One region of the Micromonospora sp. LOL_025 genome, then DNA from elsewhere that is predicted to be linked to it. Evidence: riboswitches for the same ligand, from Rfam matches in the RefSeq annotation. Region 1 holds a riboswitch; the other holds the start of a gene.
What was found. A riboswitch is a leader RNA that binds a small molecule or an ion and turns the genes downstream of it on or off. The one in region 1 is predicted to bind S-adenosylmethionine.
Positions count from the first base shown of each region.

Region 1 (3,796 bases):
GCTGGGCGTTGCTGCTCTCGCTGCCCGTCACCGTGCCCGTCATGGTCGCCGCCGCCGTGGCGGCTCCTCCGCGCGCCGACCCCGTCGCCTGGTCGGCGTTCGGCTACCTCACCGTGGTCTCCATGTTCCTGGGCTTCTTCGCCTGGTACGCGGGCCTGGCCCGGGGCGGCATCGCGCAGGTCGGCCAGATCCAGCTCGCCCAGCCGGTGCTCACCCTGCTCTGGTCGGCGCTGCTGCTCGGCGAGGCCGTCACCCCCGCCTCGATCGCGGCGGCGGTGGCCGTGCTGGCGTGTGTGGTGCTGATCCAGCGCACCCGCGACCGCGCGCCGGCGGTGGGGGAGGCCTGACGGGGCACCCGCCGCCGCCTGCGGGACCCGTACCGGAGCCGGTCGCCCCGCCGGCTCCGGTACGAGGAAACGGGCGCGGGCCGGTCAGGCCAACGCGGCGAGGGCGACGAGCAGCCGGTCCACGTGCCCGGCCGTGCTGCCCAGGCCGATGCTGGCGCGCAGGGCGGTCGGCGGCAGGTCGCGCCGGCCGCTGCGGGCGGCCGCCTCGTCGAGCAGTCGCCGGGCCAGCGGGTGGGCGCAGAAGAGGCCGTCGCGCACCCCGATGCCGTACGTCGCCGCCAGTTCCGCCGCCACCTCCGCGGAGTCCCGGCCGGCCACCACGAACGACACGATCCCCACCCGGGGCGCCGCTGGCCCGAACATGCGCAGCTCCAGCACGTGCGGCAGGGCCGCGATGCCCTCGCGCAGCCGGGTCAGCAGAGCCTGCTCGGCGTCGTGCAGGGCGGCCCGGTCGGCGTCGGCCAGCGCGGCGCAGACCGCCGCCAGGGCGACCGCGCCGAGCAGGTTCGGCGTGCCCGCCTCGTGCCGGGTCGGGCCGGTCGCCCACCGTACGTCGTGGGTGGCCGCCCCGACGTGGCTGGTGGCGCCCCCGCCGGCCAGGTACGGCGGCGCGGCGTCCAGCCAGTCCGCCCGCCCGACGAGCACCCCCGCGCCGAACGGCGCGTACAGCTTGTGGCCGGAGAGCACGAGGTAGTCGACGTCGAGGGCGGCGACGTCCACCGGCGCGTGCGGGGCGAGCTGCGCGGCGTCCACCGCGATCCGGGCCCCGTGCCGCCGGGCCACCAGGGCCAGCTCGGCCACCGGCCAGCGTTCGCCGGTCACGTTGCTCGCGGCGGTCACCGCGACCAGCACGGGCGGGCCCTGCCCGGCGCCGGGGCGGGCGGGCCCCGAACCGCCCCTCGCGTCCGGCCTGCGCAGCTCGCCGAGCGCGGCGTCCAGCGCGCGGACCGCCCCGGCGGGATCCTCCGGCACCGGCAGCCGGACCGAGCCCCGCGGCCAGGGCAACAGGTTGGCGTGGTGCTCCCCGCCGAAGGTGACCACCGTCGTGCCGGCGGGCAACGCCCGGGCCAGCAGGTTCAACGCGTCGGTGGTGTTGCGGGTGAAGACCACGTGGTCGTCGGCACGGGCGCCGAGGAAGTCGCCGACCGTCTGCCGGGCGCGCTCGTAGGCGAGGGTGCAGCGCCGCGACAGCGCCCCGGCGCCGCGGTGCACGCTGGCGTACCAGGGCAGCAGCTCGGCCACCGCGTCAGCCGCGGCCCGCGCGCAGGGCGCGGTGGCCGCGTAGTCGAGGTTCACCTGGCCGGGTACGCCGAGCACGTCGAGCGGGGCGGCGACGGCGGGCGGCTGCGGCGCGGGCGCGGGCGGGGGTACGAGGGTGACGGTCATGGCCGACCTCCGGGTCCAGGGACCCCGGGTGGGCGCACAGCGGGCGGGGTCCGCGCTTGCCCGGCACGCGGATCGGGCCGGGCCCGGTCATCACCCGGGGCACCCCACCGCGAACTCGACGAGGGTTGCCGGCCAGCAAGCCGGGGCTTGACGCTGGCGCTCGTGACCTGCGGGCAGCATAGCCGGGTGAATGCGGCCGGACCAGGCGGCCGGGGATGGCTACGCTGACCGCATGGCCGACACCCCGCCCGGCGCACCCCTGCCGCCGTCGCCGACCGCGCCCGCCGTTCCGTCGCCCGGCGGGGGCGGGCCCCGGATGCCGCTGCGTCGGCTGGGGTGGCGTCGGGCCCTGGTGCTGGCCGGCACCGTCCTGTTCATCGCGGCCTGCGCGCTGTTCATGGTCTTCACGCTGGGCGAGAACCTGGGCGTCGAGGCGCTGCTGATCGGCGTGGTCGCCGCGATCCTCCCGGTTCCGGTGCTGGTGGGCTGTTTCCTCTGGCTCGACCGCTACGAGCCGGAGCCCCTGAAGTACCTGGTCTTCTGCTTCGCCTGGGGCGCGTTCGTCTCCACCGCTGCCTCGCTGACCGTCAACGAGTTCTCCGCCGGGCTGTTCGAGGACTGGGGGCTGCCGACCGCGCTGACCGCGGTGCTGGTCGCGCCGTTCATCGAGGAGCTGACCAAGGCCCTCGGGCCGATCCTGCTGCTGATCTTCCGCCGCCGCGAGTTCTCCGGGATCACCGACGCCCTGGTCTACTGCGGGCTCTCCGCGATCGGGTTCGCCATGGTGGAGAACATCCTCTACCTGGGCGGCTACGGCTACGCCACCGGCGTGGAGCGGTACGGGCCGGCGACCGGCACCCAGCAGGTCATCGCCATCTTCATCGTCCGGATCCTGCTCTTCGGCTTCGCCCACCCGCTGTTCACCTCCATGACGGGGGTGGGACTGGGTATCGCCGCGCGCGCCGCCAGCCGGTGGGTGCGGGTGCTCGCGCCGCTCGCCGGCCTGCTCCTGGCGATGATGCTGCACGGGCTCTGGAACCTGCTGCCGACGCTCACCCAGGCCACCGGCGAGACGCTGATCATGCTGTACGGCTTCATCGGCGTGATGGTGCCGGTCTTCTTCGGCATGGTCGGGCTCGCCGTGTGGCTACGGGCCTGGGAGGGGCGGCTCACCGAGCGGACCCTGCCCGACTACGTCCGGGCGGGCTGGCTCACCCCGCCGGAGGTGGCGGCGCTGAGCAGCCTGGGACGGCGGCACGCGGCCCGGGTGTGGGCCAAGCGGGTGGCCGGCGACGGCGGGTTGAAGGCGATGCGCGGCTACCAGTTCGCGGCGACCCGGCTGGCGCTGCTGCGCGACGGCGCGCTGCGCGGCCTGGACCGCCGCCCGGTGGACCGGGAGCGGACCGCGCGGGAGGAACGGGAACTGCTGGAGGCGATCGGCGCGTACCGGTCGTTCTTCGTGGGCCGGGACCCGCAGGTGCCGGTGGGGATCTGGGACGGGCACCGCTACCACCTGCGGTTCCCGGACGGCACGCAGCGGTCGGTCGAGGCGCCGGACGAGCCCGTCGTGCCGATCCCGGTGGTGCTCGTCCCGCCGCCGCCCCCGGCGCACCCGGCCGGCTTCGGCCCGCCCGGCTGGTACGGCCAGCAGCCGCCGGCGCCGTGGCCCCCCGGCCACCACTGACGCGCGTACGCCGGCCGCCCCCCGACCCCGGGACCGGGGCCGCCCGTGATGGTCGGCCCTGTCGTCAGGTCATCAGGCTGGTGAGGAAGTCACCGAGGCCCTGCGCCATCGCCATCAGGCCCGCCCCGATCGCCTTGAACATCTCCGCCGCGCCCTCCGGCCGGAAGGCCATGAAGTAGATCAGGAACGCGACGCTCCCCCAGAGCAGAATCTTCTTCACTAGTACCGGCATCGCGTCCCTCCCCAGGGCCGGTGATGCGGCTGGCTTCCCGGCGGGGAGCGACGCAAACGGCACCCGCGCCCTCATCCGGGCGGGTGGGGCGGGGGTGGGCTCAGAGGTAGAGGCCGGTGGAGTCGTTCTCCACCCGCTCGGCGGCCA
Region 1 is NZ_JBHMIR010000008.1:122,787-126,582, reverse strand. It holds gene ACFHW0_RS13545 (DMT family transporter) at 1-347, shown strand, start outside; gene ACFHW0_RS13540 (aminotransferase class V-fold PLP-dependent enzyme) at 432-1,733, opposite strand; SAM riboswitch class IV at 1,781-1,901, opposite strand; gene ACFHW0_RS13535 (PrsW family intramembrane metalloprotease) at 1,924-3,417, shown strand; gene ACFHW0_RS13530 (hypothetical protein) at 3,482-3,649, opposite strand; gene ACFHW0_RS13525 (GroES family chaperonin) at 3,750-3,796, opposite strand, start outside.

Region 2 (3,796 bases), on a different contig from region 1:
CACCCGGTGCGCCCCGAAGGCCAGGTGCACGTCGCGGACGCTCAGGCTCACCGAGGTCGTGGTGTCGATGCTCATCGCTGGTTCCCTCCCGCGGCACCCGGCAGCGCCAGGTCGAGGTCGTCGTCGGCGTCACCCGGCGCGGTGGCCTGCCGGCCGTGCCGCAGCCGCCGGTCGATCCAGTTGACGGCGTGCGTCAGCGGGACCGTCAGGGTCAGGTAGAACAGCCCGGCGAGCAGCAGCGCGGACTGGTTGCCGGTGTTCGCCGCGTAGTCCTGCCCGATCCGGAACAGCTCCCGCTGGCTGGCCAGCAGGCCGAGGAAGTAGACCAGGCTGGAGTCCTTGATGAGCGCGATCAGCTGGTTCACCCAGGCCGGCAGCACCCGCCGGATCCCCTGCGGGACGATCACCAGGCGCATCGCCTCGCCCCAGGACAGGCCCAGCGCCCGGGCCCCCTCCAGCTGCGCGGCCTCCACCGACTGGATGCCGGCGCGGAAGATCTCCCCGATGTAGGCCGCCGCGATCAGCGACAGCGCCAGGATGCCCAGGGGATACGGGTTGGGCCCCCACACCTGCATGCCCAGCGGCGCCAGGCCGACTCCGATGAGCAGGATCGTCGCCGCGGCGGGCAGGCCGCGGAACACGTCGGTGTAGACCCGCGCCGGCCACCGCAACCACCGGCTACGCGAGATGCCCGCGACGGCCAGCGCCATGCCGAGCACCGAGCCGAGCAGGGCGGCGGAGATCGCCAGGATCAGCGTGTTGGGCAGCCCCACCGTCAGCATCTCGGGCAGCGCCTCGCGCATGGAGTCTGCGTCGAAGAAGGTCTCCCACAGGGTGCTCAACCGATCCATCGTCGCTCCTACCGCCCCGCTCGCTCGTCGTCCGTACGTCTCAGGAGGTGGCCGAGGCCGACGGCACCGGTACCGCGCCGCTGCCCGGCCTGAAGTCGGCCGGGATCGGGCGGCCCGGGTAGTACTGGACCTGCAGGCGGCTCCACGTGCCGTCCGCGATCACCTCGTCGAGGCCCTTGTCCAGCGCCTCGCGCAGCTTGTCGTTGCCCTTGGCGAACGCGTACGCCGTGGGGGCCGGGCTGAGCAGCTTGGCCGCCACGGTGATCTTGCCGCCGCTGTCGGCGGCCGACTTGTCGCCGATCTCGGCGGGGGCGATCCAGGCGTCGGCCGTGCCGGCCCTGAGCTGGTTGATTGCGCCGTTGTAGTCGGGCACCCGGACCGGGTCGAGCCCTTCGCCGGTGGCGTAGTCGTCCTGGACGGTGCCCTGCACGACCACGACCCGCTTGCCGGCGAGCTGGTCGAAGCCGGTGATCGACGAGCCGGCCGGCACGTCGAGTCCGAAGTGGCCGAAGTCGTAGCCGTTGCCGAAGTCGACGGTCTTCTTCCGCGCCTCGGTGATCGTGATCGAGGAGCTGCCGACGTCGAACTTGCGGTTGTTGACCTGGGAGAGCAGAGCGGAGAAGTCCGTGCCGACGAACTCCACCTTCAGGCCGACCTTCGCGGCGACCGCGGTGAGCAGGTCGTTGTCGAAGCCGGTGAACCTGCCGTCCTTGAGGTAGACGTTCGGCGGGGCGTCGGTGAGCGTGCCGGCGCGCAGCACGCCCGGCTGGAGCAGGCCGTACGGGTTGTCGGCCGCGCCGGCCGCGTCGTCGCCGCAGGCGGTCAGGGCGGTGGCGGCGAGGACGGCGGCCACGCCGAGGGCGGCGGCCCGGGTGAGGGAGGAAAGGATTCGCACAGGTGTCTCCGAACGAGGTGTTCCGGCGGCGGGCACGGGCGTGCGTCGCCGACGGTGCGCCCGGTGGGCGTACCGCTGGGATGGGTCGTGGAAAGAAGGGGTGGCGCGGCTAGCGCGCGTCGCCGGGGCGACAGGAGGTGACGCAGACCCGCATCATGTCGATGTGGCGGCGCCGGGTCAGTGCCGGCGACGTCGGGGCCACGGCGGGGACCGCCGGTGGGGCGCAGCTGCGGAAGGACATGGCTCTCCTCGGTCGGTGCCGACCTGGGAACCAGGCCGCGCTTGCACCGGAGCCGCTCCGGTGCCTGGTCCTCACCCGGGGCACCCCTGCGCGGACGAGGGTTGCCGGCCAGCGAGCCGGGGCTTGACGCTGGCGCTCATGACCTGCCGACGAGGCTAGCAGCCCGCCACCGTGGGCCGTCCAGCCGCTATGACCACCCTCACGCGTGCTCCAGCCGGGCCCCGCTCACTCCTCGATCGCCCCGCCGACCTGCCGCAGGTGCTGCCGGAAGGTGTGGGCGGGGTCGACGGCGCGGCGGGCCAGGTAGTCGGCGAAGCCGGTCTGCTCCCGCAGCGTCTCCCCGGCGCGGATCCGCCGCGCCTGGACCCGCTCGACGGTCCCGATGCGCTCCGCCGCCGCGAACAGCTCGGGGGCCCGGCCGGCGGGCAGGAACAGCACCCCGTCGTCGTCGGCGACGACGAGGTCGTCGGCGGTCACCAGGTGCGGCCCGACCCGGGCGCTGGTGAGCGTCTCCGGCTCCCGCGGGTCGAGGCGGGCCGGGCCCGCCGGGAGGCTGCCGTAGCTGAAGACGGGCAGGCCGATCTCCACCAGCTCCGGCGTGTCCCGGTGCAGGCCCCAGACGACGAGGCCGGCGATCCCGGCCGCGACGCCCTCCAGCACCGCCAGGTCCCCGACGCACGCCTCGTCGCTCCGGCCGCCGTTGTCGATGACGAGGACGTCACCGGGGGCGGCGTTGCCGTACGCCTCCAGGAACACGTCCACGCTGCCGTGGTGGCGCACCGGCAGCGCCCGGCCCACGAGGCGGTGACCGGGGACGACCGCCCGGATCCCGGCCGGCGCCGCGCGCGGGGGCGCGCTGAGGCGTACGCAGGCGTCGGCGATCAGCGGCGTGGACAGGTCGGCGAAGCGCTCCCGCATGACGTCCTCCCGGCGGTGCGGCAAGTCGTGGGCCGTCATCGTAGGGAGCACGGGTGGTGCGGCGGCGAGGTCCAATCCGGTCCCGCTGGCTCGGCCTAGACTGTCCACGTGATCCCGCTCGAAGCCGTCGCCGCCGCCTACGGCCGCTGGATCACCCCGGTCCTGCCGTTGTACGGCAACGACCACGAACGCTCCGACTTCGCTCCCTGACCGGCCCGGCGCCCCGCCGCCCTCCGGTCCACCTCCGCCACGATCCGGGAGCGATCCGTCATGCCCACGCCCGATGGCACCGAACTCGTACCGCCCGCCGGCCGTCCACCGACCAACCGACCCACCGACCCCGACCCCACCGACCCCACCGACACCTCGGCCCTCGCCGTGCTGCGGGCGCCGCAGACCGCCCGGGTCCTGGCGGCCAGCCTGCTCGGCCGGATTCCGCTGGGCGCGGCCCCGTTGGCCCTGCTGGTCTTCGCCCGCGAGACGATGACGCTGACCGTCGCGGCCCTGCTGGTCGGCGCGTTCACCGCCGGCACCGCCGTGGGCCAGCCGATGCTCGCCCGGCTGGCGCAGCGCTGGCGGCAGCCGCCGGTGCTGTGGCTGGCCGTGACGGCGTCGACGGTCGGCTTCGCGCTCACCGCCGCACACGTCAACCTGCCGGTGACCGTGTTGGCCGCCGCCCTGGCCGGGGCGGGCGCGCCGCCCTTCGAGTCGTGCCTGCGGGTGCTCTGGCGCGACCTGCTCCCCGCGCACCGGGTGCAGACCGCGTACACCCTGGACATCGCCGTGCAGGAGACGATCTTCATCCTCGGCCCGGTGGTCACGCTCGCCGGCGTGGGCCTGGCCGGCCCGAGCGGCGGTCTGGCCGCCGCCGCGCTCTTCCAGGCCGCCGGC
Region 2 is NZ_JBHMIR010000015.1:42,951-46,746, forward strand. It holds gene ACFHW0_RS19120 (amino acid ABC transporter ATP-binding protein) at 1-75, opposite strand, end outside; gene ACFHW0_RS19125 (amino acid ABC transporter permease) at 72-851, opposite strand; gene ACFHW0_RS19130 (ABC transporter substrate-binding protein) at 892-1,746, opposite strand; SAM riboswitch class IV at 2,020-2,131, opposite strand; gene ACFHW0_RS19135 (RraA family protein) at 2,213-2,944, opposite strand; gene ACFHW0_RS19140 (MFS transporter) at 3,176-3,796, shown strand, end outside.
Region 2: another riboswitch for S-adenosylmethionine. It lies ahead of ACFHW0_RS19130 (ABC transporter substrate-binding protein); the one in region 1 lies ahead of ACFHW0_RS13540 (aminotransferase class V-fold PLP-dependent enzyme).